2 regions of the Streptosporangium sp. NPDC000239 genome follow, and region 1 is predicted to be linked to the other one. Evidence: riboswitches for the same ligand, from Rfam matches in the RefSeq annotation. Region 1 holds a riboswitch; the other holds the start of a gene.

What was found. A riboswitch is a leader RNA that binds a small molecule or an ion and turns the genes downstream of it on or off. The one in region 1 is predicted to bind glycine.
Region 2: it holds a riboswitch for glycine, as region 1 does, so the genes downstream of both, gcvP (aminomethyl-transferring glycine dehydrogenase) here and gcvT (glycine cleavage system aminomethyltransferase GcvT) in region 1, are expected to answer to the same signal.

The regions. Positions count from the first base shown of each region.
Region 1 covers NZ_JBEPEI010000002.1:129,327-133,344, forward strand. The annotation lists gene ABT340_RS06105 (TetR/AcrR family transcriptional regulator) at 1-510, opposite strand, end outside; gene ABT340_RS06110 (hypothetical protein) at 622-1,374, opposite strand; glycine riboswitch at 1,514-1,612, shown strand; glycine riboswitch at 1,615-1,699, shown strand; gene gcvT (glycine cleavage system aminomethyltransferase GcvT) at 1,741-2,829, shown strand; gene gcvH (glycine cleavage system protein GcvH) at 2,826-3,215, shown strand; gene ABT340_RS06125 (L-serine ammonia-lyase) at 3,301-4,018, shown strand, end outside.
Region 2 covers NZ_JBEPEI010000008.1:132,769-136,786, forward strand. The annotation lists gene gcvP (aminomethyl-transferring glycine dehydrogenase) at 1-1,960, opposite strand, end outside; glycine riboswitch at 2,120-2,211, opposite strand; gene ABT340_RS21460 (MerR family transcriptional regulator) at 2,226-2,846, opposite strand; gene ABT340_RS21465 (bifunctional nuclease family protein) at 2,991-3,461, opposite strand; gene ftsR (transcriptional regulator FtsR) at 3,541-4,018, opposite strand, start outside.

The sequences.
Region 1 (4,018 bases):
GGCCGGGCGCGAGTGCGCGAACCCGCCCGCCGCCTCAAGGCTGATGAAGCCGTGCAGCATGCTGCGCAGCAGCCGTACCGCGTCGGTCAGGTCGGGCTCCCCGAGGGCGTAGGCGCGCAACATGCCGTAGGTCAGCTCGATCGCGCGCCGCGGCCCGCGCGCCGCGGCCAGGAGCTCGGGGTCGATCTCCGTGGGGATCTGCGTCGCCATGTAGCGGCCCGGGTGTTCGCGGGCGTAGTCCCGGTAGGCGGTCGCGTACGCGACCAGCGCGTCCCTGCCCGCCAGCCCCGCGGTGGCCTCCGCGATGCGGACGCTCTTCTCGTCGGCCGCCAGCAGGGCGATCCGGCCGCGCAGGTCCTCAAGGCCGCGAACGTGCGCGTAGAGGCTGGCGTCCTTCACCCCGAGCCGTCGTGCCACCGCCGACATGGTCAGCCGGTCGAACCCGACCTCGTCGGCCAGTTCGGCACCGGCGAGCGTCACCCGATCCGTCGTCAACCCGGCCCGCGCCATACGCGCCCCTCTCTCCTAGAACCCCTAGACTGTAACTAATCCCATTAGCTTCTGTCTAATGAGATTAGTTTCACCGGGCGCGCGACAGTACGGCACGGCGGTTCACCGAGGTCAGCGGCGTGGCCGCAGGCGGGAGGAGGGCAGGTCGTGACGGCCGGAGACGAACTCCTGGAAGGCGATCTTGACCTTGATGGCCGGGCGACGCCAGCGCTCCTCACGGCGCTGCGCCCTGGCCAGTTTCCAGGGCCTCGGCCTTCGGGAGCCCGGGGCGAAGAACCAGTGGGCCCAGGGGGAGCCGGGCCGGGCCAGCCGCAGCGCCCCGACGATCAGCAGCAGCGGGACGAACAGACCGACCATGCCCGTCCAGATCTTCCCCTTCAGCAGGGTGACCACGGCGAGCATGAGATTGAGCACGAGGAAGCCGACCGCCAGCCACGTCCCCTGCGGCGTGCCGTCCGGCCGCTCCCAGCCCAGCGGGCGCAGGCCGAGCAGGAGCAGACCGGTGACGGCGATCGCGATGAACACCGCGTCGACCGACGTGCGGCCCTCCTCCTCCCAGTAGACGTCGTGCAGGTGCAGGATCAGCGCGAACTCGTCCAGGATGAGGGCGGCGCCCACCCCGAAGACGGCCGCGGTCAGGGCGTACCACCCCTGGGAAACGCCGGAGACGAGCAGGCCGGAGACCCCGCCGAGCATCGTCAGCACCACGCCGAACACCACATGGTGGATGTGCATGTCGCCGACGCTGACGTTGCCGAACCAGCCGATCTTGGCGCGGATGAGCCGGACGTTGATGCGGGTGAAGACGAAGGCGACGATCAGCGCGACGAAGAAACAGAAGAGCGGTAGCCGTCCTGTTTCCACGATTCGATGTTGGAACAAATCCCCCACTGCACCTTCAGGTTATGCGAGAGCCGTCATGATCACGCCTAACCGGACACTCTGTCCCGACCCGGGGATTTCGCTCGGCCCTCGCCTACGGTTAGGCTGGCCGGGACACCGACGAGCCCGCGCGGGAGAGCGTCCTGACATCCAGGCCAGGACCCCTGAAGGAGCAAGCCCTCCCCGCAAACCTCTCAAGGCAAAGGACCGCGTGGGTAGGTGCCTCTGGAAAGCAGGCCGTACGGCCTCGCCGAAGGTGAAAGTCCGGCAAAAATCGGGCGAAGCTCTCAGGCATCCATGACAGAGGGGGAGGATGCTTCTCATCCGACCCCTGTCTGAGGTGCGAACATGTCCCGACCCACGCCGCTGCGCGGTGTTCACGAGGCCCTCGGCGCGACGCTGACCGACTTCGCGGGCTGGCTGATGCCGCTGCGCTACGGAAGCGAGTCCGCCGAGCACAACGCGGTCCGCCAGGCGGCCGGCCTGTTCGACCTCTCCCACATGGGAGAGATCTTCGTGACGGGCCCGCAGGCAGGCGAGGCCCTCGACTACGCGCTCGTCGGTCACATCTCCGCCCTTGAGCCGGGACGCGCCCGCTACACGATGATCGTCGATCCCCAGGGCGGCGTGCTCGACGACCTGATCGTCTACCGCCTGGCCGACCAGGAGTTCATGGTCGTCGCCAACGCCTCCAACTACCCCCGGGTCGCCGCCGAGCTGACCGAGCGCGCCGGGGCCTTCGAGGCCGCGGTCGAGGACCGCTCCGAGCAGTACGCGCTGGTCGCGGTACAGGGGCCGCGCTCCCGCGAGATCCTGGGCGGGCTCACCGACGCCGACCTCGACGGCCTGAAGTACTACGCGGGCCTTCCCGCGACCGTCGCCGGGCTCTCCGCCCTCGTCGCCCGCACCGGCTACACCGGCGAGGACGGCTTCGAGCTGTTCGTCGCCGCCGACGACGCCGAGCCGCTGTGGGCCGCGCTCACCAAGGCGGGCGAGCCGTACGGCCTGCTGCCCGCCGGGCTTTCGGCGCGTGACACCCTCCGTCTTGAGGCGGGGATGCCGCTGTACGGCAACGAGCTCTCCGCTGATCTCACCCCGTTCGACGCGGGGCTCGGCCGTGTGGTGAGGTTTGACAAACCAGGCGACTTCGTCGGCAGGGCCGCCCTTGAGCCGCTCAAGGACGTCCCCCCGGCCCGCCGCCTGGTGGGACTGATCGCGACCGGCCGCAGGGTGCCCCGCCACGGGTATCCGGTGGTCTCCGGCGACGGCGTCGTCGTCGGAGAGGTGACCAGCGGAGCGCCTTCCCAGACCCTGGGCAGGCCGATCGCCATGGCCTACGTGGACAACGGAACGTCCGCTGGACTGGCCGTGGACATCCGGGGCAGTCACGAGCCGGTCGAGGTCGTTGAGCTGCCTTTCTACAGGAGGAAAAAGTGAGTGACATTCCCGAGGAGCTGCACTACACCAAGGAGCACGAGTGGATCTCGGGCATAGACGACGGCCTGACCCTGACCGTCGGCATCACCGCCTACGCCGCCAACGCCCTCGGTGACGTGGTCTTCGTCCAGTTGCCCGAGGCCGGTTCCTCGCTCACCGCGGGTGAGGCGGTCGGCGAGGTCGAGTCGACCAAGTCGGTGAGCGACATCTTCGCGCCGGTCGGCGGTGAGGTCGTCGAGGTCAACGAGGCCGTCGTCGACGACCCCTCGCTGGTCAACAGTGACCCCTATGGCGACGGCTGGCTGTTCCGCGTCCGGCTTGAGGGTGACCCGGAGGACCTGCTGTCCCCCGAGGAGTACACGGCACTCACTTCGGGCGAATCCTGAAATATCTAATCTTGCGTCGTGATCACGCGCGTCCACCGGCGCGCGTGATCACGACCGCGGGACAGCGCAAAGGCAGGGCAGATCAATGGCGATCAGCGTCTTCGACCTCTTCAAGATCGGTATCGGCCCGTCCAGCTCGCACACCGGCGGCCCGATGGCCGCCGCCCACAGGTTCGCCAGAGGGCTCGACCACGACGGCCTGCTCGACAAGACCACCCGGGTCGAGGTCATCCTCTACGGCTCACTCGGCCTGACCGGCAAGGGCCACGGCAGCGACAAGGCCGTCCTTCTCGGCCTGACCGGCGACAAACCCGAACTCGTCGACGTCGACACCGTCGACGAACGGCTGGCCGCCATGCGCGCCTCGGGAACGATCCGGTTGTACGGCTCCCGCGAGATCCCGTTCGTGGTCGGTGAGCATCTCGTCTTCGAACGCAAGATCTCCCTGCCGCACCACCCGAACGGCATGCGGTTCACCGCCTTCGGGGAGACCGGCGACGTCCTGCGGGAGAAGGTCTACTACTCGGTCGGCGGCGGCTTCGTGGTCGACGAGAACGCCACCGGCGCCGACCGCATCAAACCGGACGACACCGTCCTGCCGTACCCCTTCACCACGGCGGCCGAACTGCTCGGCCACTGCACGGAGACGGGTCTTTCCGTCTCGGGGCTGATGCTGGAGAACGAGAAGGCCTTCGGCCTGTCCGAGCGGGAGATCCGCGACCGGCTGCTGAACCTGTGGCGCGTCATGAGCGAGTGCGTCGGGCGCGGCATCGCCAAGGAGGGCGTGCTGCCCGGCGGCCTGA
Region 2 (4,018 bases), on a different contig from region 1:
AGACGCCGTGCGTCGAGGGGTAGGTCACCATGATCGCGGCGAGCCGGTCGCGGTGCTTGCCGAGCTTGGCGTCGAGGTCGGCGAGGTCCACGTTGCCGTTGTCGTCGCAGGCGACCACGACGACCCGCATACCGGCCATGACCGCGCTGGCGGCGTTGGTGCCGTGCGCGGAGGAGGGGATCAGGCAGACGTCGCGATGGGCCTCGCCGCGGGCGTGGTGGTAGGCGCGGATCGCCAGCAGCCCGGCGAACTCACCCTGGGAGCCCGCGTTCGGCTGGATGGAGACCGCGTCGTAGCCGGTGACCTCGGCCAGCCAGCCCTCAAGCTCCCGCACCAGCTCCGTGTAGCCCTCGGCCTGCTCCGCGGGGGCGTAGGGGTGCAGCCCGGCGAACTCGGGCCAGGTGATCGGCTCCATCTCGGTGGTCGCGTTGAGCTTCATGGTGCACGAGCCGAGGGGGATCATCGACCGGTCGAGCGCGACGTCCTTGTCCTGGAGCCTGCGCAGGTAGCGCAGCATGGCCGTCTCCGACCTGTGGCTGTGGAAGACCGGGTGGGTCAGGTAGTCGCCGGTGCGCGCCAGCCCCTCGGGCAGCGCGTCGTGCGCCGCGGCGTCCAGGTCGGTCAGTACGGCGCCGCTGACCTCGAAGGCGGCCAGGACCTGCTCCAGGTGGAGCTGCTCGGTCCGCTCGTCGCAGGTGACACCGACGTGGTCGGCGTCGACCAGGCGCAGGTTGACGCCGTTGTCGCGGGCCGCGGCCACGATCCGGGCGGCGCGGCCGGGCACCCGGGCGAGCACGGTGTCGAAGAAGGCGTCGTGGACGACCTCGACGCCTCCGTGGCGCAGGCCCGCGGCCAGCACGACGGCGTGCCGGTGGACGCGCCTGGCGATCCTGCGAAGGCCCTCGGGGCCGTGGTAGACGGCGTACATGCCCGCGATGACCGCGAGCAGCACCTGCGCGGTGCAGATGTTGCTGGTCGCCTTCTCCCTGCGGATGTGCTGCTCACGGGTCTGCAGCGCCAGGCGGTAGGCGGGGCGGCCGTCGGCGGCCTGGGAGACGCCGACCAGGCGGCCGGGCATCTGCCGCTGCAGGCCGTCGCGGACGGCCATGTAGGCGGCGTGCGGGCCGCCGAAGCCCAGCGGGACGCCGAAGCGCTGCGAGGAGCCGATCGCGATGTCGGCGCCGAGCTCGCCGGGGGCGGCCAGCAGGGTCAGGGCCAGCAGGTCGGCGGCGGCCACCACCTGGGCGCCGCGCGCGTGGGCGGCCTCGGCGACGGCGCGGAAGTCCCTGATCTCGCCGTCGGCCCCGGGGTACTGCACGAGCACGCCGAAACAGTCGGGAAGGGCCTCGGTGAAGTCGCTCTCGACCAGCTCGATGCCGAGCGGCTCGGCCCTGGTGCGCAGCACGGCCTTGGTCTGCGGCAGCGAGCCGGCGTCGACGACGAACACGTTCGAGGAGCCGCGCACCGCCCTGCGGGCCAGCGTCATCGCCTCGGCGGCGGCGGTGGCCTCGTCCAGCAGGGAGGCGCCCGCCACGTCGAGACCGGTCAGGTCGGAGACGACCGTCTGGAAGTTGAGCAGGGCCTCAAGGCGCCCCTGGGAGATCTCGGGCTGGTAGGGCGTGTAGGCGGTGTACCAGCCGGGGTTCTCCAGGAGGTTGCGGCGGATGACCGCCGGGGTGATCGTGTCGTGGTAGCCCAGGCCGATCATCGAGGTGAGCACGGTGTTACGCCCGGCGAGGGCGCGCAGCTCGGCGATGGCCTCCGTCTCGCTCGCGGCGGGCGGGAGGTTGAGCCTGTCCTTCGCCCTGATGGCCTCGGGGACGGCCACCGCGACCAGGTCGGCGGTCGAGGCGAATCCGACCGCCTCGAGCATGCGGGTCTGGTCGGCGTCCGCGGGCCCGATGTGACGGGTGGCGAACGGCGGGGGGGTCAGCTCGCTGAGCGGTGACAGGTCGGTCATGGGAAGCCTCCCGAGACGTTGGAGACCGGCGCTGGGCGCGGGCGTATGCCGGATCTCCCCCTCTGTCATCGCGACCTGAGAGTTTCACCTTCCGGTGCGTGGAAGGCTTTCCCCGTCGGTGAGACGCGCCTGGCGGGCGTGCCTGCTTTCCAGAGTCGCCTCGCCCACGCGGTACCGGGTGCCTGAGAGATTCCGGGGAGGTTGCTCCTTCGGCGCCCCGATCATGCCGGGGTCTCTCCCGCGCAGAGTCAGCAGCGAGACAACCTTACCCGGTGCGGCGAGCCCGGCGACGACGGGCCAGCTCATCCGCGTGGTGATCGCCTAAAGGGCTCTGGCCGGACTCCGCGCGCTCTCCGGGCAGGTCGGCCAGGGAGCCCTCCACCTCCTGCCAGACGCGGCCGAGGGCTATGCCGAAGACACCCTGCCCTCCCTGGAGCAGGTCGATGACCTCGTCGGGTGAGGTGCACTCGTACACGCTCACCCCGTCGCTCATGAGGGTGATCTGGGCCAGGTCGTTGACGCCGCGGTCGCGCAGGTGCTGGACGGCGATGCGGATCTGCTGGAGGGACACACCCGTGTCGAGCAGCCGTTTGACGACCTTGAGCACCAGGATGTCGCGGAAGCCGTACAGGCGCTGGGAACCCGAACCGTGAGCGGCCCTGACCGTGGGCTCGACCAGACCGGTGCGCGCCCAGTAGTCCAGCTGCCGATAGGTGATGTCGGCCGCGGCACAGGCGGTGGGACCGCGGTATCCGATGTCGGCGGGCAGTTTCACCGGCTGCCCGTCGAACAGCAGGCCCTCTTCGCCCGCACGCTGACGTGCCTCCCCGCGCCGTTCCGGGTCATCCTGGTCGGCGTTTCTACCCTCGCCGCTGCTGACCGCCACGCGGACCTCCGGCTTTCTCTCATCCCGCGGCCTGATCTGGGGGTTTGCGCACAGCCGCGGGTTTCACTTGCACCGTAGGACTGGGGCCAAGATCAGTCAACGACCCTCCCCGGCGCGTCGTGAAGCGTAAATGCACCGAAATACCTACCCCGCGCGACCGAAGTCCTCGGGCGTGATCGTGTCAAGGAACTCCCTGAACTTCTCCACCTCGTCCTCCTGGTCGTCGGGAATGATCACCCCCGCCTCCCTGACGATGTCCTCACTGGCGAAGATACGGGCTCCCGTACGCAACGCCAGGGCTATGGAGTCCGAAGGACGGGCGCTCACCTCGACCCCGTTGGAGAACACGAGATCGGCGAAGAAGATCCCATCACGGAGTGCGACGATGTTCACGGTGCTCAGCCGGACGCCGAGCGCGTCGAGCACGTCGCGGAAGAGGTCATGGGTGAGTGGCCGGGGTGGCGGCTCTTCGGCCTGGGCCATCGCGATCGCCGTCGCCTCGGTCATGCCGATCCAGATCGGCAGGTACCGCTCCCCATGTGCCTCCTTCAGCAGGACAATAGGCTGGTTTGAGGGCATCTCAACCCGAACGCCCACGACCTCCATCTGCAACACGGGCTGCTCCGTCTTCGCTGGATTATGACCGGTTTGTTCAACGTAACACTCGTGAGGGGACGAGTGCCTGGTCAGGTTCTCACCGGCCCAAGCCCCCACGCACGGCGGAACGCAGGAGCGAGGCGTGCAATTCCAGCAGAAGACCAGAAATCTCCTTGGCGGTCTCGTCGGCCCGGTCGATGGCCCCCGGGCCTCGGCGGCGAAGCAACGGCGCGATGGCCTGTTCGACGAGGGTGGCCTCCCGCTCGGCCGCGGCCTTGACGACCCGCAGGTGGCGTGCCCTGAGCCCGAAGGCGGCCAGTGCCCCCACGCTGCGGGCCACGGCCAGCGCCTCGGCGTCGTAGTGGCGGGCGACCGCGGCGAGCAGGCCGAAGTCCTCAAGCTCGGTGAGGGTCTCCTCGTCGAGCTCGGCGGCGGCGAGCAGTTCCTTGCGGGTGAGACGAACCTCCGGCGGCGCCTCGCCGGGAAGGGCCCGCGGAGGGGTGACCGGCCGGTCCTCGCGGTCCGCGGCCTCGAGCCGGTCCTTGATCACACGCAGCGGCAGGTAACGGTCGCGC